4 regions of the Enterobacter sp. ECC-219 genome follow, and region 2 is predicted to be linked to each of the others. Evidence: predicted binding sites of a transcription regulator. Region 2 holds the regulator's gene; each other region holds the start of a gene.
The links. The regulator CRP, encoded in region 2, controls carbon source genes, mostly activating them, when cyclic AMP is high. The targets are predictions, from matches to a motif close to ATGTGANNNNNNTCACAT.
Positions count from the first base shown of each region.

Region 1: the regulator CRP is predicted to act here: its motif matches at 2,508-2,525, upstream of msrB (peptide-methionine (R)-S-oxide reductase MsrB).
Region 3: the regulator CRP is predicted to act here: its motif matches at 3,703-3,720, upstream of udp (uridine phosphorylase).
Region 4: the regulator CRP is predicted to act here: its motif matches at 2,397-2,414, upstream of azuC (stress response protein AzuC).

Region 1 is NZ_CP143680.1:2,635,551-2,641,006, forward strand. It holds partial or broken gene V1603_RS12485 (IS481 family transposase) at 1-283, shown strand, start outside; gene V1603_RS12490 (D-hexose-6-phosphate mutarotase) at 346-1,230, opposite strand; gene gapA (glyceraldehyde-3-phosphate dehydrogenase) at 1,306-2,301, opposite strand; gene msrB (peptide-methionine (R)-S-oxide reductase MsrB) at 2,643-3,056, shown strand; gene V1603_RS12505 (YeaC family protein) at 3,098-3,370, shown strand; gene V1603_RS12510 (glycoside hydrolase family 18 protein) at 3,421-4,674, opposite strand; gene pncA (bifunctional nicotinamidase/pyrazinamidase) at 4,889-5,456, opposite strand, start outside.
Region 2 is NZ_CP143680.1:208,517-213,972, forward strand. It holds gene V1603_RS01135 (YheU family protein) at 1-175, shown strand, start outside; gene V1603_RS01140 (phosphoribulokinase) at 206-1,075, shown strand; gene V1603_RS01145 (OsmC family protein) at 1,142-1,546, opposite strand; gene crp (cAMP-activated global transcriptional regulator CRP) at 1,858-2,490, shown strand; gene V1603_RS01155 (YccS/YhfK family putative transporter) at 2,548-4,635, shown strand; gene V1603_RS01160 (aspartate aminotransferase family protein) at 4,632-5,456, opposite strand, start outside.
Region 3 is NZ_CP143680.1:416,149-421,604, forward strand. It holds gene ubiJ (ubiquinone biosynthesis protein UbiJ) at 1-385, opposite strand, end outside; gene ubiE (bifunctional demethylmenaquinone methyltransferase/2-methoxy-6-polyprenyl-1,4-benzoquinol methylase UbiE) at 399-1,154, opposite strand; gene rmuC (DNA recombination protein RmuC) at 1,221-2,678, opposite strand; gene udp (uridine phosphorylase) at 2,818-3,579, opposite strand; gene V1603_RS01995 (dienelactone hydrolase family protein) at 3,835-4,641, shown strand; gene metE (5-methyltetrahydropteroyltriglutamate--homocysteine S-methyltransferase) at 4,690-5,456, opposite strand, start outside.
Region 4 is NZ_CP143680.1:3,707,565-3,713,020, forward strand. It holds gene V1603_RS17585 (non-heme ferritin-like protein) at 1-322, shown strand, start outside; gene V1603_RS17590 (anaerobic C4-dicarboxylate transporter) at 488-1,831, shown strand; gene V1603_RS17595 (DUF2766 family protein) at 1,873-2,124, opposite strand; gene azuC (stress response protein AzuC) at 2,233-2,316, opposite strand; gene V1603_RS17605 (RpiB/LacA/LacB family sugar-phosphate isomerase) at 2,435-3,073, opposite strand; gene yecR (YecR family lipoprotein) at 3,331-3,669, shown strand; gene ftnA (non-heme ferritin) at 3,873-4,370, shown strand; gene V1603_RS17620 (hypothetical protein) at 4,407-4,748, opposite strand; gene tyrP (tyrosine transporter TyrP) at 4,979-5,456, shown strand, end outside.

The sequences.
Region 1 (5,456 bases), 2.4 Mb from region 2:
AAAATGGCAGCATCCTTGCGGTGTATCACCTTCTATCCGGCAATATAATGGCACTACAGCTCCATCTGAATACGATGAAGGGAGGATGGTTAGGAAAGTCGATATCAGCGGTAAGCTGAGGATGAAAGCACTCAGCCCGAAGGCAGGAAATATGTACGGGGGAAAACGGGTCGGGCTGAAGGAGATGCAGAATGTTGGCTGTTATGAAATGTGGCGGTACAGCACGAAAGTGGGGATGATCGACTTGGAGAAACAGCCGATCACCAATAGTAAAAGATGTTAAAAAGCGTTCATTATGTCCCCGGCCTAGTAATATGGAGAGGGCTAGGTTTAGGGGGGACTGTCTTAATGCTTAACAATCTTAATCGTCTGTCCTAAACGAGACGGCTTTTCTTCACTCGCTTTCTGCGGGGTGGTCACGCAGGCCGTTTCCACGCAGACGAACGTTTTATAACCGTCGTCAGGCACGTCGGCCATGCTTACAGACAGAGCAGGACCCGGGTTCCAGCCCACCACGTTGCTGTGATGGTGATGGACCACCTCAATGCTGCGGTTCAGGGCACCGTCGTGGATCACGCTGCATGCTTCCGGATGCAGATAGACGCGGTCGGTACGGTCAGGGAACGCCTGAACGCCGTCGCTCAGTTTGCCTTCTTTGGCGTTATCCACTTTATCGATAAAGGTATCGCCAAGGCCGCTTACCTTCACTGCGCTGATATCACCCACGTTGAAGTAGGTATGCAGGGCCGAGGTGGTGTCGAACTCGCCGTGGGCTTCCAGCTCAATTTCGCAGGTTTTACCCAGCTTGAAGCGGGCATACAGGGTGAACTCGTGCGGCCACAGGGCGCGGGTCTCGTCATTTGCCTGCAGCTCAAAGGTCAGCACGGCGCCGTTATCGTCTTCGTTATGCGCTTTCAGCGTCCACTGCTGGTTGCGGGCAAAACCGTGAGAAGGCAAACCCGGCTGTGCAGACGGGCCAAACCACGGCCAGCAGATCGGTACGCCACCGCGAATAGCCGCCCCTTTTTTGAAGGAGGTCGCATCGCTCAGCCACAAACCTTCGGCTTCGCCTTCCGGTTTCCAGGAGAGCAGGTGAGCGCCGTTCAGAGCCACGGACGCTTTAACGCGGGGATGGTCAACGACGATAACGTCGGCACCGTCAATCTGACGGCGGGAGAGCACAGGGGTAAGTTGTTCGACTACCGGAAGTGCAAAAATTTTATTAATCATTAAGCAATCCTCTGTCTAAAAAACAATAAAAAAGGCGACCGAAGTCGCCTTTTTGGATCAAGCACTCATCTCAACTTATTTGGAGATGTGAGCGATCAGGTCCAGTACTTTGTTAGAGTAGCCAGTTTCGTTGTCGTACCATGAAACCAGTTTCACGAAGTTGTCGTTCAGTGCGATACCTGCTTTAGCATCGAACACGGAAGTGCACACTTCGCCGTTGAAATCGGTAGATACAACGTCGTCTTCGGTGTAGCCCAGAACGCCTTTCATTGCGCCTTCGGAAGCAGCTTTGATTGCTTTCTTAATTTCTTCATAAGAAGCAGCTTTTTCCAGACGAACAGTCAGGTCAACAACGGATACGTTAGGAGTTGGAACGCGGAACGCCATACCAGTCAGTTTGCCATTCAGTTCTGGCAGTACTTTACCTACAGCTTTAGCAGCACCGGTAGAGGATGGGATGATGTTCTGAGCCGCGCCACGGCCGCCGCGCCAGTCTTTGTGAGACGGGCCATCAACGGTTTTCTGAGTAGCGGTGGTAGCGTGAACGGTAGTCATCAGACCTTCGATGATGCCGAAGTTGTCGTTGATAACTTTAGCCAGCGGTGCCAGGCAGTTGGTGGTGCAGGATGCGTTAGAAACGATGTCCTGGCCAGCGTAAGTTTCGAAGTTTGCACCACGAACGAACATTGGGGTGTTGTCTTTGGAAGGACCGGTCAGAACAACTTTCTTCGCACCCGCAGTGATGTGTTTACGTGCAGTTTCGTCGGTCAGGAAGATACCGGTTGCTTCAGCAACAACGTCAACACCGATTTCGTTCCATTTCAGGTTAGCTGGGTCTTTCTCAGCAGTAACGCGGATGGTTTTACCGTTAACAACCAGGTGGCCGTCTTTCACTTCAACGGTGCCGTCGAAACGACCGTGAGTTGAGTCGTACTTCAGCATGTACGCCATGTATTCAGCGTCCAGGAGATCGTTGATACCAACGATTTCGATGTCAGAACGTTTCTGAGCAGCACGGAAAACAATACGGCCGATACGGCCAAAACCGTTGATACCTACTTTGATAGTCATATATTCCACCAGCTATTTGTTAGTGAATAAAAGGTTGCCTGTAAAATTACAAAAACCTTACGCAGCGTCAAGCGGAATCGTGTCAATCATTGCGACAAATCAATCCTGTGACTAACGTTTGTGCGACTGACTCGCCTCACTTTCCCTTTGAGCTTGCAACCACATGGGGGCTGCGCCCGGAATTTTAAAGTCCTCGCAGGATAAAAATGTGAACATGATCACAATTGCCTGACCGCCTTTTCGCGACACATAAGTTTAGAACAAAAGTGCACGCAAGGGTGTTAATGTTTTGTTAGAATCGGGGTTAAAAGATGTCTGTTTCTACAGCGAGATGTAAGCATATGTCGAACCAACGTAACCCTGACGATTTGAAAAAAAACCTCACAGAAATGCAGTTTTACGTGACGCAGAATCACGGAACGGAGCCGCCATTTACCGGGCGTTTACTGCATAACAAGCGAGACGGCGTTTACCACTGTCTGGTCTGCGATGCCCCGCTGTTTAATTCACAAACGAAATACGACTCTGGCTGCGGCTGGCCGAGCTTTTACGAGCCGGTGAGCGATGAGGCAATCCGCTATCTGACCGACTCGTCGCACGGTATGGTGCGCACGGAAATTCGCTGCGGCAACTGCGACGCGCACCTGGGGCATGTTTTCCCGGATGGCCCTCAGCCAACGGGCGAGCGTTTCTGCGTAAACTCAGCTTCTCTGAGCTTCAGCGACGATGAAAACGGCGACCAGATTAAGGGTTGAAAAAACGATTCAGCAAATTATTCCTTTGAAAGGGAGAGATCGTGAATATTGAGGACATGATTAACGGGATGACCCCGGAAGTTTATCAGCGTCTGGTGACCGCCGTTGAGCTGGGTAAATGGCCCGACGGTGTGGCCCTGACGCCTGAGCAAAAAGAGAACAGTTTGCAGTTGGTGATGCTGTGGCAGGCGCGCAACAACACCGATGCACAGCACATGACTATCGATACCAACGGTCAGATGGTGATGAAGAGCAAGCGCGAGCTTAAGGAAGATTTTGGCATCACGCCGAAGCCGATTGCGACTTTCAAATAACGCTCTCCGTGTGTGCCGGGTAAGCGCTAGCGCCACCCGGCACATACACCTTAGTGCTTAATTCCGAGTGATTCCGCCAGCTGTTTCGCTAACTGATTGTTATCATCAGCCCCGTACTCCCAGAACATCGCCCCGGCGAGGCCTTTCTCTTTGATGTAGTCTGCCTTGATCGCGACGGAACGCGGGTTCTCATACGAAATCGCAAACAGCGCGTTGCCATCAGAACCCTTTACCGAGAGCCACGGCACCTTCGCCTGGTCGTCCCAGTGCTCGGTAAAACGCTTCTGCGGATCGTTCAGCAGCTTCTTCACGATATCGTTGTACTTCACGTAGGTATCTTTGGTCAGGTCATAGCCGAGCGATTTAAACAGGCCGATCTCCTGCGGCCCGAAGTAGGGCTGGGTGACCGGATTTTTTTGCGCGTCCGGCTTGCTCCAGTCAATGCCCGGTTCAACCGCACGTTTCGGTACGCGACCGTAAAAACCGATCCCGAGGTTCATCTGCTTCGGCTTAAGTCCGGCGGCCAGATAGTTGCTCACCACAAAATCGACGCTGTATTTATCGGCGGCAGCCACCGTTGGCCAGGCGCTGGAGTCATACAGGTTCGCGTTGAAATACTGGGTACCGTACGCCATGTCGTAGGTCATCAGGTTGATATAGTCGAGCAGGGGCGCGATGGCTTTGACATCTACCCAGCTTTTCGGACTTTCCGCATTCGCGCCCACCGCAATGGTCACCAGCTTTTTCTGCCCAAACGCCGCGCGCATCTCTTTCAACAAGGCGGTGAAGTTATCCCGATCGGCTGGCTGGCTTGCAACCAGCCCCCACGCGCCGTTAACCGGATACTCCCAGTCGAGATCGATCCCATCCAGGCCGTATTTGTCGACAATTTCCTGCGCAGAGCGGATAAACACCGCGCGACTCTCTTTGGTTGCCGCTGCGCCAGAGAAACCACGCGCGCCCCAGCCGCCAACAGAGAGCAGGACTTTCAGGTTCGGGTTTTGTTTACGCAGGGCCGGTATGAGGGCCAGATCGGACGCCACTTTTGGCGACAGCCAGATTTGATGCAGTTTCGTCGGATCTTTCAGCGCGGCGTTGGTCTCGTCTTTCTCGTCGTTATAAACAAGTCCAAACGAGTAGTTCAGATGGGTGATCTGGCGAACGTCCAGCTTATTAATATCGCCACCCGGTCCGGCGGTGACATCGCCACCCCCGTTAAAGTAGCCGACGGACATCAGCGGCGCGGCGGAAGCAAGTGACGCGCAAAGCAAGGGTAATGCTGCCAGCAGGGGCAAACGTTTCATACAAGTTCCTCTTTGACTTAATAAAAATAACCACGCCACAGAAAAGGCGTGGCGAAAAAACAGCCTGATGAGAATAGCATTGCCGTTTCGCTTGTGATGCGAGGGAGTTCACTTTATGGGGATTGGGGAAGAAATGCCGGGTGGCGGCTGCGCCTTACCCGGCCTATGGGGAAAGGTAGGCCGGGTAAGCGTCAGTGCCACCCGGCTTAAAAGACTACGCCTGCGTTTCCAGCCAGTCTGCCAGCGTATACAGCGTAGCACCTTCAGCGGCCATATCCATAAACGCCTGAGCGCTGTCCTGTGGGTGAATGTTCACCCCACGACAGCCGTCGGTGATGACGCTGACGGTATAGCCTAACTGGAGCGCGTCCAGCACGGTAAACTTCACGCAGTAATCCGTCGCCAGACCCAGTACGATCAGCTCCGTGATTTCATGGTGACGTAACCACGCGTCCAGCGCCGTCTTCTGACGATGCCCGTTATCGAAAAACGCGCTATAGCTGTCGATAGCCGGGTTTTCGCCTTTATGGAACACCGCGTCGATGGCTTTCTGATTCAGGAGCGGATGCAGCTCCGCGCCTTCCGTCTGCTGTACGCAGTGATCCGGCCAGAAAGTTTGCGCCAGCCCGTCGAGTTCACCCTGGGTGAACGGCTCGACGTTGTGCTGGCTGGCAAAGCTGCCGTGATTCGCCGGGTGCCAGTCCTGGCTGGCGACAACCGCTTCACTGCGTGCTTTGCACCAGTCAATCAGCGCGTTGGCCACGTCAACGGTGCTGTCACCT
Region 2 (5,456 bases):
TCTGATTGAAAGCTTTGTATTACGCGAAGGCACCGATTATGGTGAACATGAGCGTTCGCTTGAGCAAAAGGTCAACGATGTTAAACGCCAGCTGAAAAGCGGCGACGTGGTGCTGGTGTGGTCAGAACTGCATGAGACGGTCAATATCATGCCCCGCAACGCGTTTCACGGCTGATCTTCCAACCTTTTCAGTCAGGGAGTTGCTATGTCTGCCAGACATCCCATTATTGCCGTTACGGGGTCGAGTGGTGCGGGAACCACCACCACCAGCCTCGCTTTTCGCAAGATTTTCGCCCAGCTGAATCTCCGTTCGGCGGAGGTCGAAGGCGACAGCTTTCACCGCTATACGCGTCCGGAGATGGACATGGCGATCCGCAAGGCGCGCGATCTGGGTAAACACATCAGCTACTTCGGCCCGGAAGCCAATGATTTCGGTCTGCTGGAGCAAACCTTCCGCGAATACGGGCAGAGCGGTACCGGGCAGTCCCGAAAGTATCTTCACACCTACGATGAAGCCGTACCCTGGAACCAGGTACCAGGCACCTTTACCCCCTGGCAACCGCTGCCGGAACCCACCGATGTATTATTTTATGAAGGATTGCACGGCGGCGTGGTTACGCCTCAGCACGACGTGGCGCGCCACGTGGATCTGCTGGTCGGGGTGGTCCCTATCGTTAACCTGGAGTGGATCCAGAAGCTAACGCGTGACATGAGCGAGCGCGGCCATTCGCGCGAGGCGGTGATGGACTCCGTGGTGCGCTCCATGGAAGACTACATCAATTACCTCACGCCACAGTTCTCCCGCACCCACATTAACTTCCAGCGCGTGCCGACGGTGGACACCTCCAATCCGTTCGCGGCGAAAAGCATCCCGTCGCTGGACGAGAGCTTTGTGGTGATCCACTTCCGCAATCTTGAAGGCATTGATTACCCCTGGCTGCTGGCGATGCTGCAGGGCTCGTTTATTTCGCACATGAATACGTTAGTGGTGCCGGGTGGAAAAATGGGGCTGGCAATGGAGCTCATCATGACGCCGCTGGTTCAGCGGTTGATGGAAGGGAAGCAGATCGCGTAAAGATGTTCCCTCTCCCCGTGGGAGAGGGTTAGGGTGAGGGCATCAACACGCACGATGCCCCGTGAATCACACCTCAATCACTTCATACGAATGCGTAATTTTTACCGCTTTCTCCAGCATTAGCGCCACAGAGCAGTACTTCTCCGCAGACAGGTCCACCGCGCGTGAAACCGCCGCGTCTTTCAGCGCTTTCCCGGTGACAACAAAGTGCAGATTAATGTGGGTGAACAGGCGTGGCGCCTCTTCGCGACGTTCTGAGGTGAGTTTAACCTCGCAATCCGTTACGTCATGACGACCTTTTTGCAGAATCGACACCACGTCAATCGCGCTGCATCCACCTGCCGCCATCAGCACCATTTCCATTGGGCTCGGCGCTTTATCGCCGGAGTTACCATCCATCAAAATCTGGTGTCCTGACGCGGACTCCCCCAGGAACGTTAAACCTTCAACCCACTTCACGCGCGCTTGCATATTCATTAACTCCAACGTTGCATTTTTGGTGACAGATTACGCGTGCGTTACATTTCTCGCAATGGAAGGCGACCTGCATCATGCTGAAGCGAGACACCAGGAGACACGCGGCGAAAGCTATGCTAAAACACTCAGGATGCTACAGTAATACATTGACGTTACACATGTATGCAGAGGACATCAAACTTTACTGGCTGCGAAACGTTACGACAGCCGACTTCCCAGGGTATGGGTAAGAATTCGATTGCAACCCCAGAGTCCGGATGCATCTGATGACTCTGGTGACAGCTTATAACAGAGGATAACAGCGCATGGTGCTTGGCAAACCGCAAACAGACCCGACTCTCGAATGGTTCTTGTCTCATTGCCACATTCATAAGTACCCATCGAAGAGCACGCTGATTCACCAGGGTGAAAAAGCGGAAACGTTGTATTACATCGTCAAAGGCTCGGTGGCAGTGCTGATCAAAGATGAGGAAGGGAAAGAGATGATCCTTTCTTATCTGAACCAGGGCGATTTTATCGGTGAACTGGGCCTGTTTGAAGAAGGCCAGGAACGTAGCGCCTGGGTTCGTGCAAAGACAGCATGTGAAGTGGCTGAAATTTCTTACAAGAAATTCCGTCAGCTGATTCAGGTAAACCCTGACATCCTGATGCGTCTTTCTTCCCAGATGGCGCGCCGTCTGCAGGTGACGTCAGAGAAAGTGGGTAACCTCGCCTTCCTGGACGTGACCGGCCGTATCGCGCAAACCCTGCTGAACCTGGCGAAACAGCCAGACGCTATGACCCACCCGGACGGCATGCAAATTAAAATTACCCGTCAGGAAATTGGTCAGATCGTTGGTTGCTCCCGTGAAACAGTGGGCCGTATTCTGAAAATGCTGGAAGATCAAAACCTGATCTCCGCCCACGGTAAAACCATCGTGGTTTACGGAACCCGTTAATCCTGCTTAAACGGCGTGCCATCGCGAGGTGTCACGCCGTTTTTGTCTCTTTTCCCCATGTGGCGCAGGCTGATCTATCACCCGGAAGTTAACTACGCACTGCGACAAACGCTGGTGTTGTGTCTTCCTGTGGCCGTGGGCCTGCTCCTAGGTCATCTTCAGCAGGGCCTGCTGTTTTCCCTCGTGCCCGCCTGCTGCAACATCGCCGGTCTGGACACGCCGCATAAGCGCTTTTTCAAACGCCTGATTATCGGTGGCTGCCTGTTTGCAGGCTGTAGCCTCGCGGTGCAGCTGTTACTGGCTCGCGATATTCCCCTGCCACTGATCCTGACCGTGCTGGCGATGACCCTCGGCGTCACGGCGGAAATCAGCTCGCTGCACGCTCGCCTGCTTCCAGCGTCACTCATTGCGGCCATCTTTACCCTGAGCCTCGCCGGGAATATGCCCGTGTGGGAGCCGCTGCTGATCTACGCCCTCGGCACGCTGTGGTACGGGCTGTTTAACTGGTTCTGGTTCTGGCTATGGCGAGAGCAGCCGCTGCGAGAATCTCTGAGCCTGCTCTACGTGCAGCTTGCGGATTACTGCGAAGCCAAATACACCCTGCTCACCCAGCATACCGATCCGGAAAAATCCTTACCGCCGCTGCTGACGCGCCAGCAAAAAGTGGTGGATTTGATAAGCCAGTGCTATCAGCAGCTGCATATGCTCGCCGCAAACAAGAACCACGAGTACAAACGGCTGCTGCGTACCTTCCAGGTGGGGCTGGACCTTCAGGAGCATATCTCCGTTAGCCTTCATCACCCGCAGGAGGTGCAAAAGCTGGTTGAGCGCAGCCATGCCGAAGCGGTGATTCGCTGGAACGCGCAGACCGTCTCCGCGCGCCTGCGGGTGCTGGCTGACGATATACTTTATCACCGCTACCCCACGCGCTTTAACATGGACAAACAGCTCGGCGCGCTGGAGAAAATTGCCCGTCAGCACCCGGAAAATCCGGTCGGCCAGTTTGCCGCCTGGCACTTCAGCCGCATCGCCCGCGTGCTGCGCACCCAGCGACCGCTTTATCCCCGCGACCTGATGGCGGATAAACAAAAACGTCTGCCGCTGCTGCCGGCGCTCAAAAGCTATCTTTCTCTTAAATCGTCCGCCCTGCGCAACGCCGCACGAATTAGCGTCATGCTCAGTATCGCCAGCCTGATGGGCATGGCGCTGCACCTGCCGAAACCCTACTGGATCTTAATGACCGTGCTGTTTGTCACCCAGAACGGCTATGGCGCCACGCGGGTGCGCATTCTGCACCGGGCGGGCGGCACGATGGCGGGGCTGATTATTGCAGGCGTGACGCTGCACTTTCACGTGCCCGAGGGCTATACCCTGGCGGGCATGCTGGCTATCACCCTGGTGAGCTATCTAATCATTCGCAAAAACTACGGCTGGGCGATGGTGGGCTTTACGGTAACGGCGGTATATACCCTGCAACTGCTTACGCTTAACGGCGAACAGTTCATCGTTGCCCGCCTGATCGACACGCTGATTGGCTGCCTGATCGCCTTTGGCGGTATGGTCTGGCTGTGGCCACAGTGGCAGAGCGGGCTGCTGAGGCAAAACGCCCACGACGCGCTGGAGGCCGATCAGCAGGCCATTCGTCTGATCCTGAGCGACGATCCGCAGCCTTCCCCGCTTGCCTACGAACGTATGAAGGTCAACCAGGCGCATAACGCCCTCTTTAACTCGCTGAATCAGGCGATGCAGGAGCCGGGCTTTAATTCACATTATCTGGCGGATATGAAGCTGTGGGTGACGCACAGCCAGTTTATCGTCGAGCATATCAACGCCATGACGACGCTGGCGCGCGAGCACACGATGCTGACGCCGGGTCTGGCGCAGCGCTATTTGCAGTCGTGTGAAATTGCGTTGCAGAGGTGTCAGCAGCGTCTGGAGTATGACGCGCCGGGCGAATCGGGCGACTCAAACATTCTGGAAGCGCCGGAGACGTTAACCTACGGGCCGATGAGCACGCTGGAGCAGCATTTGCAGCGTGTGCTGGGACATCTGAACACCATGCACACCATTTCGTCGGTGGCATGGCGTCAGCGCCCGCATCACGGGATTTGGTTAACGCGCCGGTTAAAGCGAACCGAGTATTAGCCTTTAACGAGCTTCGCGACCGCCGCGGCAAAGCGGGTTAACCCGTCTTCTATATCTTTTTCTTCCACCACCAGCGACGGCGCAAAGCGCATCACGTCCGGCCCCGCGTTGAGCACCATGACGCCTTCATGCGCGGCAGCGTGAAGGAAATCGCGCGCGCGGCCTTTGTACTGCGGCTTCAGCTCGGCGCCAATCAACAGCCCCATTCCGCGGATCTCGCTGAACACGTCGTACTGTTCATCAATCTTTTTCAGGTGTTTCACAAACAGCTCGCGTTTCGCGCTAACGCCGTTCAGCACTTCCGGCGTGTTGATGATGTCGAACGCGGCTCCCGCCACGGCGCTCGCCAGCGGGTTACCGCCGTAGGTGGAGCCGTGAGATCCGACGTGGAACGCGGAGGCGATCTCCTGCGTCGTCAGTACCGCACTCACCGGGAAACCACCGCCGAGCGCTTTGGCGCTGGTCAGAATATCCGGCGTCACGCCGTAGTGCATGTAAGCAAACAGGTCTCCGGTACGCCCCATCCCGCACTGTACCTCATCAAACACCAGCAGCGCCTGATGTTCGTCGCACAGCGCGCGCAGCCCTTTCAGGAACTCCGGGGTCGCCGCCGTCACGCCGCCTTCACCCTGAATCGGCTCCACCACTACCGCGCAGGTGTGGTCGTCCATCACCGCTTTCACCGCGTGCAGATCGTTAAACGGCACGTGGACGATGTCGGCCGGTTTTGGGCCAAAGCCGTCGGAATACTTCGGCTGGCCGCCAACGGAGACGGTAAAGAAAGAGCGTCCGTGGAAGGCGTTATGGAAGGCGATGATTTT
Region 3 (5,456 bases), 210 kb from region 2:
CGCCAATAAAAGGCGCCAGCAGCTCTGCCGGGTCGAATTCAGCCAGATCGCTGAGCGCAACAAAGTTCTGCACGACCTGGATGTCACCTTCTACTTCCAGCTCACCGCTGCGGATAAGCGCCGTTAATTGCTGGCGATCGCGCAACTTTGGCAGCACGCTCATATGGGTAATGACCGAGCAATCAGCCTCGCCTTCCCACTCACCCAGAACGTCAAGCTGGCGTTCGCTGAAGACCAGCACGAGCGGCGTCGAGAACTCTTTTAATACAATGCGCAGTACCTTCCCGTTTAGCCGCTGACGTGCGGCTTTCAGCGCCGGAGCGCGATACAGGAAGGCATTCAGCACATTCTCGATGCCTGCGGTGACTAAGGGTTTAAAGGGCACGGGACACCTCCACTCAGAATTTGTAACCGCGATGCAGCGCGACGACACCCGCCGTCATGTTGAAGTATTCAACGTTCTCAAATTCCGCATCCTGCATCATGGCTTTTAAGGTGTCCTGATCCGGGTGCATGCGAATTGATTCCGCCAGATAGCGATAGCTTTCCGCGTCGTTTGCCACCAGCTCGCCAATACGCGGCAGCACGTGGAAGGAATAGGCGTCGTAGGCTTTGCTCAGCGGGTCGATAATCGGTTTAGAGAACTCGAGCACCAGCAGGCGTCCACCCGGCTTCAGCACGCGGTACATGGAGCGCAGCGCTTTTTCTTTATCGGTGACGTTACGCAGACCGAAGGAAATAGTGATGCAGTCAAAGGTATTGTCCGGGAACGGCAGCGCTTCGGCGTTGGCCTGCACGTACTCCACGTTACCCACCACGCCGATGTTACGCAGCTTTTCGCGTCCCATTTTAAGCATGGAGTCATTAATATCAGCCAGTACAACGCGACCGGTTTCGCCCACCAGACGGGAGAATTTCGCCGTCAGATCGCCCGTACCGCCAGCCAGATCGAGAACCGTTTGTCCACGACGCACACCGCTGCAGTCAATGGTGAAGCGCTTCCACAAGCGATGAATGCCGAACGACATCAAGTCATTCATCACATCGTACTTCGCCGCCACGGAATGAAATACGTGGGCCACCATGTCAGCTTTCTGCGCTTTGGCTACAGTCTGAAAGCCAAAGTGCGTCGTGTCTTGTGAATCGTCAACCATCTCAGAGCCTGCTAATCAGTCAAATGTTCGTGAAGTGTAACAGATTGGGCGCAATTGCCCTACGATTCAACCACCGCGAAAGAAACGCGCCGGCTGTTCATCTGGCGATAAACCCGCCGCTAAATCGTTGTCCTGGTTGAGGGTATTTTGTTCATCCCTGCCCTCACGCAGACGGAACTCTTCGTCCTGCGCTGTCGCCTGTTCGACCAATTCCGGATTAATCTCGCGTTTAACCTCCACCCCCAGGCTGCGGAATGCTTCAGCCTGCGCAAGCAGGTTGCCACGCCCCGAGGAGAGCTTTTTCATCGCCTGGCGGTAGTTATCCTGCGCACGGTCCAGGCTTTGTCCGACGGAAGACATATCGTCCACGAACAGACGCATTTTGTCGTACAGCTTGCTGGCGCGATCGGCAATCTGCTGGGCATTGCGGCTCTGATGCTCATAGCGCCACAGGTTGGCAATGGTCCGCAAGGCCACTAACAGCGTGGTGGGGCTGACCAGCATAATGTTATTTTTCAGCGCTTCGGTGATAAGCTCAGGCTGTCTGTCGAGCGCCAGCAAAAACGCGGGTTCGACCGGGATAAACATCAGCACGTAGTCCAGCGAGCGCAGCCCCGACAGCTGCTGATAATCCTTTCTGCCCAGCAGGCGAATATGGTTACGCACGGAAGCAATGTGCTCCTGCAGCGCCGATTCGCGTGTGTAGTCATCTTCGGCATTGAAGTAACGCTCATAAGCCACCAGCGTCATTTTGGCGTCAATGACCACATCTTTGCCCTGTGGCAGCCGCACAATCACATCCGGCTGCATGCGCGAGCGGGCGTCGTTTTCGATACTTACCTGCGTTTCGTATTCATATCCTTCCCGCAGGCCGGAGGCTTCCAGCACGCGGGTAAGTACCACTTCCCCCCAGTTACCCTGAGTTTTGTTATCGCCTTTCAGCGCCCGCGTCAGGTTGACCGCCTCCTGTGCCATCTGCGCATTCAGCTGCTGAAGATTGCGAATCTCATGGGCCAGCGTGTGGCGCTCGCGGGCTTCCTGACCAAAGCTGTCCTGCACCTGACGGCGAAAGCCGTCCAGCTGTTCGCGCAGCGGCGTCAGGAGGCTGTTCAGGCTCTGGCGATTCTGTTCGTCAACGCGGCGGTTGCTGTGCTCGAAAATGCGGTTAGCGAGGTTCTCAAACTGCTCGCTGAGGCGCTGCTCACTGTTGATCATCTGGCGGATTTTGTCTTCGGCGTGCAACTGAGTGGACTCAAGGCGGGTAGTCACTTCGCGAAGATCGGCCTCCAGCGAGGTGTTGATATCACGCAGGTTACGCAGTTCGTTATTGAGCAGCTCGCACTCGTCGCGCCAGTGGTCGCTCAGCGCAACCTGTTGTTTTGCCGCGCTAAGCTCGGCGACGATCTCTTCCCGCTCAGCCAACTGCTCGGCTTTCTGCTGCGCATGCTGGTAACTGGAAATCAGCCAGCCTATCCCTACGCCCGCCAGCGCAATCACCGCATAAATCAGGATTGAGATATCCACAATGCCCCCTGCATCAACGTATTACCCGCACAAAATAAGATTGTGCTGTATAAACGTCCAGTTTGAAAGGGTTTTCCTGCGAGGCGCTACGCAAAAAATAAAGGCCGAACTCGTCGGCCTTTTATCTCAGAGAGGAGAACTAGATCAGGCGGCGAGCCGCTTCAACCACGATTTTCACCGCATGACTTTCGGTCTGCTTCATGGTTTCGGCGTTCGGGATCTCCTGCTGGGTACGGTTGACGATAACGCCCGCCACCATACCGGCACGCAGACCCTGGCTTGCGCACATGGTCAGCAGCGTTGCGGATTCCATTTCGTAGTTCATCACGCCCATAGACTGCCACTCTTCCATTGAGCCTTTGAAGCGGCTTACAACGCGGCCAGAGAAGGTGTCGTAACGCTCCTGGCCCGGGTAGAAGGTATCGGAAGAGGCGGTTACACCCACGTGAGTGGTTGCGCCCACGGATTTCGCCGCTTCAACCAGCGCGGTGGTGCACTCGAAATCAGCCACTGCCGGGAATTCCATCGGCGCAAAGTGCAGGCTTGCGCCGTCCAGACGCACGGACGCGGTCGTCACCAGCACGTCGCCGACGTTGATGTGCGGCTGAATAGCGCCGGTGGTACCGATACGCAGGAAAGTACGAATGCCCAGTTGCGCCAGCTCTTCAACCGCAATCGAGGTAGACGGGCCACCGATACCGGTAGAGCACACAATCACCGCTTTGCCATCCAGCTCTGCGCGCCAGGTGGTGAATTCACGATGGGCAGCCAGTTTGACCGGCTTATCCATCAGCGCGGCGATCTTTTCCACACGCTCCGGATCGCCAGGGACGATAGCGAGCGTAGCCCCTTGTAAATCGTTTTTAGTGAGGCCGAGATGAAAAACATCAGACTTAGACATAGGTGACTCCTCTGTGGGTCGGTTAGTCAGAAGAAGTAAAACGGTACTTTACAGAAGCAGTAAGCATATTTTCGTGACGCACCTCACCATGAATGAAAATGATTACATTGAATTTCCATAAAAAAGTGATTTGCATCACATTAACAAGTTATATCGCCAGGTGCTGCACAAAAGATAGACCGTTTAAGGCACTGTGAGTTGTTAACCTGGTGTCTATATTTACCTTTGCGCTAACTCATTGGTACGGAGAATGCCATGACTGAAAAAACCGGTTTTGCACCTGCTGCGGCCCCACATGCTTCAACCATCGTGTCGACGCCAGAAGCGGCAATTACCGCGGGTGAGACCTCCATTCCCTCGCAGGGGGAGAATATGCCTGCTTATCACGCACGGCCAAAATCGGCAGACGGCCCGCTGCCCATCGTGATTGTGATTCAGGAGATATTTGGTGTTCACGAACACATTCGCGACCTCTGCCGCCGGCTGGCGCTGGAAGGGTATCTGGCCGTTGCGCCAGAGCTCTACTTCCGTCAGGGCGATCCGAACGACTACAGCGATATTCCAACATTGCTCAGCAACCTGGTCAGCAAAGTCCCGGACGCGCAGGTGCTGGCCGATCTCGATCACGTCGCCAGCTGGGGGGCGCGCAACGGCGGCGATCCGCATCGTCTGCTGGTCACCGGTTTCTGCTGGGGCGGACGCATTAGCTGGCTGTATGCCGCGCATAACCCGCAGCTCAAAGCCGCTGTCGCCTGGTACGGCAAACTGGTGGGTGAAAAAACGCTGAATTCACCGAAACATCCCGTGGATATCGCCACCGAGTTAAATGCCCCCGTGTTAGGGCTTTACGGTGGACAGGACACCGGTATTTCGCTGGATTCGGTAGAGACCATGCGCCATGCGCTCCGTGCGGCCAATGCGAAGGCGGAGATCGTGGTGTATCCGGATGCCGGGCATGCGTTTAACGCGGATTATCGTCCGAGCTATCACGCTGAATCGGCTAAAGATGGCTGGCAGCGGATGCTGGCGTGGTTTAGCCAGTACGGCGGTAAGAAGGCGTAATAACAAAAAAGCCCGGTGGCGGCTACGCCTTACCGGGCAATCCAGCACCTACGCCTGACGCAAATTCTGCGCCGCCTTCACCATGTTGGCGAGCGCCGCGCGCGTCTCTGGCCAGCCGCGAGTTTTCAGTCCGCAGTCCGGGTTCACCCACAGGCGCTCTGCAGGGATGCGCTGGGCCGCTTTTTTCAGCAGGGCTTCAATCCACTCCACGCTCGGGACGTTCGGAGAATGAATGTCGTACACGCCCGGCCCGATTTCATTCGGATAGTCGAACTCTTCAAACGACTCCAGCAGCTCCATGTCTGAACGCGAGGTCTCGATGGTGATCACGTCAGCGTCCAGCGCGGCAATCGAATCCATGATGTCGTTAAATTCGCAGTAACACATGTGGGTGTGGATCTGGGTGTCGTCCTTAGCCACCGCAGCGTTGATGCGGAACGCTTCCACGCCCCACTGCAGGTAAGCATCCCAGTCGCTGCGGCGCAGCGGTAAACCCTCGCGCAGCGCCGGTTCGTCAATCTGGATGATGCCAATCCCCGCCGCTTCCAGATCCGCCACTTCATCACGCAGCGCCAGCGCAATCTGTTTGGCAATGGTTTCACGGGTCACGTCTTCACGCGGGAACGACCAGCAGAGAATGGTAACCGGGCCGGTGAGCATGCCTTTCACCGGCTTGTCGGTCAGGGACTGCGCGTACTTCGCCCACTCAACCGTGATCGGTTCCGGACGGCTGACGTCACCGATGACCACCGGCGGCTTCACGCAGCGGGAGCCGTAGCTCTGCACCCAGCCGTTTTGGGTAAAGACGAAGCCGT
Region 4 (5,456 bases), 1.5 Mb from region 2:
GAAGGCCGCAGGGGCTAACCCGGTAGTTAAAGCCCTCGATGGGATCAACGAAAATTACTCTTCTCTGGAAGAACTGTTTCAGAAAACGCTGGAAGAGCATGAGCAACGCTGCACGACGCTCAACAGGCTGGCCGATGAAGCCAGAGCACAGCATGACATTACCACCCTTAAATTTTTACGCGATATGGACAAAGAACAGCAGCAGGACGGTATGCTGCTGAAAACGCTGGTGGATGAGATCCATAATGCCCGACAGGCAGGTTTATGCCCGGAACAGGCCGACCGCCACCTGCTCGACCTGGTGGCGGTGCAGCATCACTAAGCGTTTTAACCTGCCCTTTCCCTGATTCTGGGGGGCAGGTTCCCCTCCCCTTTCACCAACCCTCTGCTTTTGCTGAATTTTAACAAATCAGATCTCGCTCCCAATGATTAGCCTTACAAAATGTAATGATTTATTTAATTACATAATCATTGACGAGGGAGCAGCATGATCACTATTGAGTTTGTTGTCATTCTCCTCTGCCTGCTGACGGGTACACGTTTCGGCGGCATGGGGCTTGGGTTAATCAGCGGGATTGGCCTTTTTATTTTGTGTTTTGTCTTTGGACTTCAGCCCGGCAAGCCGCCGGTTGACGTCATGTTAACCATTCTTGCGGTGATTGGCTGCGCCGCCACCCTGCAGACGGCGGGTGGCCTTAACGTCATGATGCAGTTTGCTGAACGCCTGCTGCGCAAACACCCACAGCACATCACGCTACTTGCCCCTTTTACCACCTGGATGCTGACCTTTCTGTGCGGCACAGGGCACGTGGTCTATACCATGTTTCCCATCATTGCGGATATCGCGCTTAAAAAAGGGATCCGACCGGAACGCCCAATGGCGGTGGCATCGGTGGCATCTCAGATGGCGATCACCGCGTCTCCGGTTTCCGTCGCCGTCGTGTCGCTGGTCTCCATCCTGGCCGCGCAGCATGGGATAGGTCACGCCTGGGGGATCCTGGAAATTCTCGCCGTGTCGGTTCCCGCTTCACTTTTCGGGGTGACAATTGCGGCCCTGTGGAGTTTACGCCGCGGGAAAGATTTGGCTGACGACATCGAGTTTCAGGAAAAACTAAAAGATCCCAGGCAGCGCGAGTTTATCTATGGCGGCACGGAGACGTTGATGAACCAGCGTTTTCCGAAGCAGGCCTACTGGTCGACATGGATTTTCTTTGCCGGTATTGCGGTGGTGGTTCTGCTCGGGGCCTTCCCTGAACTGCGCCCCGCCTTCGAGCTGAAAGGCAAAATGACGGCTCTGTCGATGAACCTTGTCATTCAGATGATGATGCTCATTGCCGGGGCCGTGATGCTGATGGTCTGCAAGGTCAATGCCTCCGCTATCTCAAACGGCGCGGTATTCAAGGCCGGCATGGTGGCGATCTTCTCGGTGTTCGGGGTGGCGTGGATGAGTGATACCTTTTTCCAGGCGCATCTCGACGAGTTAAAGCTGGCGCTGGAAGGCGTTGTGAAAAGCCATCCGTGGACGTATGCCATCGTGCTTTTCCTGGTGTCGAAGCTGGTGAACAGCCAGGCCGCGGCCCTGACGGCCGTGGCGCCGATGGGGTTGATGCTGGGCATCGATCCGAAAATGCTGATCGCCTTCTTTCCGGCGTCATACGGCTATTTTGTCCTGCCGACCTACCCCAGCGATTTAGCCTGCATCGGCTTTGACCGCTCGGGGACGACCCGCATCGGCAAGTTCATTATTAACCATAGCTTTATTCTGCCAGGGTTAATTGGCGTAAGCTGCGCCTGCGCGGCGAGCTACCTGCTGGTGCAAACCTTCTTTTAACCGCATCAACGGGCGACACGCGCGGTCGCCCGTGCGCAGGTTTAATGAGACTCGCCCTGCGGCGTGAAGCGCAGCTCTATGAGCGCGATGGCTTTCTGGATCGCGCGAAGCGTAACCGGATCGGCAGCAGCAGGATGGCTGGCAAAATCGATATTTTTCAGCTGAGTGGACATCTTCTCGCGCACTTCAACCGGCGCAATAACGTCCATAACATCAAGAATTTGCTTGATAACCAGCTGACAGGCGACAACGTCAGATACCAGTTCCTGATCGGCGCTCAGGTTTTGTGACATGGGGCTTTCTCCTTATTCAAAGGCCGCCATAGTATCAAAACGTGGCCCCTGACATCTTCCCTTCATCGCCGCAAGACATAAAAAAACCCGCCGAAGCAGGTTTTTCTGTCAGAACATGGCGCCTGGCGGCACGTCTTTAAAGGTGCGGCAGTAGTTGGCCCACATACTTTTCAGGATTTTGCGCAGTTTCATTGTGATGCTCCATTAACGTGTTATACAACGCTGTCGTCAATGTGCCTATAATATGACCACGGTCACAAAAATCAATATTTTTGTGATGCGCATCACAATTTAACTCTCGAAGAGATCGTTAACCCACGATACCGCGAACAAAATCTTCGATCGCCTTATCCTGGCAATTTTCGAAGAAGCACTGCTGGAAACGCGGGCCGGAAACAGCGGTCTTTACCAGCTCAGGATCGATGGCGCGCAGCGAGTCCAGATAGTTATCTTTCACTACGGCCGCTTTCACCTGGTTCAGAATACCGGCGTTACGCACCTGCGGCTCTTTACGCTCTGGCGGATAACCCTCCCCTTTGCGGCCGGTGAATGCTTTTTCAAAGATAAAGCGAACGTTCAGCTCCGCCCCCCAGCCAAAACCTTTGGCAAACGGCAGCGAAAGCGCATTGCCGTTGTTGATTTGCGCAAAGAGGAAAGCGTCTGCGGGATCGATGCAGTAGCCGCAAATCACGCCAGGGTGGATGTTTAACGACATCAGCGCCCCCTGCCCGGTGCCGCATCCGGTGACCACGAAATCTACCGCTTTCGCATTCAGCAAAATACTCGCCATAATGCCCAGGTGGATGTAGGTCAGGTGATGATCGTTTTCGTCGCTCATACCGACGTTATATACCGGAAACCCTTTTTCATCAGCTACCGTTTTCAGCTCTTTCAGTATCACCGCGTTTTTGGCCGCCTGGCTGTTTTCCATCATCAGTGCAATTTTCATTATCTCTCTCTCCGGGATGCGCTGCGGGCGAACCCGCTATGGATACCTTTTCATAATTTACCCTACTATCAAACAAACGCACTTTCAAAGTAAATGAAATATAGTTTTAAAAAAATAAATGCGCGCTCACAGATCTGTGACAAAAGCGCCTCACGTCGTCCGTTGCAAAGAGAGAAGAGAGATTGTCCGGCTATTCGGGGGATTGCGGCGGGCATCTGCGGGTACGATAACGTATTTCCATCCACTCAGAGCGAACCATGAAAAGAGTCATCGTAGCCGGCGCTATCCTGCTGCTCGCAGGGTGCAGCGTTAACCGTCAGGCGGAAATCAGCAGCCTCGATGCCCCGAACGGCATTGTCCGCCTCGACTACGGCCAGGCAGTGCTGCAAAACGCCTGGTCCGACGAATATGTTAATAACGGAACCGCGGTAAAAGCCTGCCAGAACATGGGGTATGCCACCGCCTCCGCCTACGGACAGCCCGTCAAAACCTGTACCCTGACAAGCGGCTCTTTGTGCCTGAACGAGAGCGTGACCATTCAGTATAAATGCATGGGGTATGCCGTTAACCCTAAGTCAAATAACCCCTGGTATTAATCAAAGCTGCCAGCGCGTGCTGGCGCTTTATTTAACTAAGAACAAAAATAATTCGCATTAATAAAGATAAATATCGCCAATGCGTTTTATTCCCATTCGTATTTTGAACTAATAAATATTTAATTTTACTTTTTGCAAATAATTAAATAACAAATTATAGTGTCGCTCATTATGAACCCGTAATAATAATCCGGAGCGCCACCATGCTGAAAACTGAAATGATCGACAAGCTCAATGCGCAAATGAACCTTGAGCTCTATTCATCCCTTCTCTACCAGCAGATGAGCGCCTGGTGCAGCTATCACAGCTTCGAAGGGGCGGCAGCGTTTCTGCGTCGTCACGCTCAGGAAGAGATGACCCACATGCAGCGCCTGTTCGATTATCTGACCGATACGGGTAGCCTGCCGCGCATCGAGAACGTGGCATCGCCTTTTGCCGAGTACAATTCTCTCGACGAACTGTTCCGCGCCACCTATGAGCACGAACAGCTGATCACTCAGAAAATTAACGAACTGGTTCATGCGGCAATGATCGGCCAGGATTATCCAACCTTTAATTTCCTGCAGTGGTACGTCGCTGAACAGCACGAAGAAGAGAAGCTGTTTAAATCGGTGCTGGATAAATTATCGCTGGTGGGTAAATCCGGCGAAGGACTTTACTTTATTGATAAAGAACTTTCGACTCTCGATACGCAGAATTAATATCAGCGCGGCGCCGGTTTCCGGCGCCGCGTTAATTTACATACACCCCGCGCAGCTGGTGCAGCGCCAGTCGTGAGGATTCACGGCCTGGTAAAAATTGCGGTAATTCGCCGTCTCCAGCGGAATACCCGCCTCGAAAAACAGGTCGGTTAGCCAGTCGACGTTCTCAATAATCCACTCATCTTCCTGTAGTCCCTGGGCGAACGCCTCATCCTCGGGATCGATAATCGAATAAATTGCCCACGTGCCCATGTCTTTTTCGCGTCGGGACTCCGGCAGCGTCAGGGGCTGATTCTGCCAGCTGATAATCCAGTGACCGTGGCATAACAGATTGCCTCCCCGGCTCCATGCCGCGGTAAATAGATTCTCCCCCGCCATAAAAACCCTCACTTTATTTTATTATTTGTACAAGGTGTTTACGTTACGCCTGAATTTCGCGCCGTAATATTGCCCTTATGAAGTAGGCATCACCCCATAAAGGATCGGAGGGTTAGCCGGGTGTAAAATAATCATTACACGACTTGTAACGGTGATTTGACGAATTACCGCTTTTCCCTTACTCTGCGCCGCAGAATTTGTCGCGATTCACCATCGTTGTAGAGGAAAGCGTGAAAAACAGAACCCTGGGAAGTATTTTTATCGTCGCCGGAACGACGATTGGCGCAGGAATGCTGGCAATGCCCCTGGCCGCAGCAGGCGTGGGATTTGGAATGACCCTGCTGCTGCTTGGCACGCTCTGGGCATTAATGTGCTACACCGCACTGCTGCTGCTTGAGGTATACCAGCATGTCCCCGCCGATACCGGACTGGGTTCGCTTGCGGCGCGCTACCTGGGACGCTACGGCCAGTGGATCACCGGCTTTAGCATGATGTTCCTGATGTATGCCCTGACCGCCGCCTATATTAGCGGTGCCGGAGAGCTCATCGCCTCCAGCGTCAATGACTGGTTTGGCTCAGACATTACCCCTGCCACGGGAGCCATCTTCTTTGCGCTCATCGGCGGGGGCGTGGTCTGCGTGGGAACCTCGCTGGTCGATCTGTTTAACCGCTTTCTCTTCAGCGCTAAAATTCTGTTTCTGGTTGTCA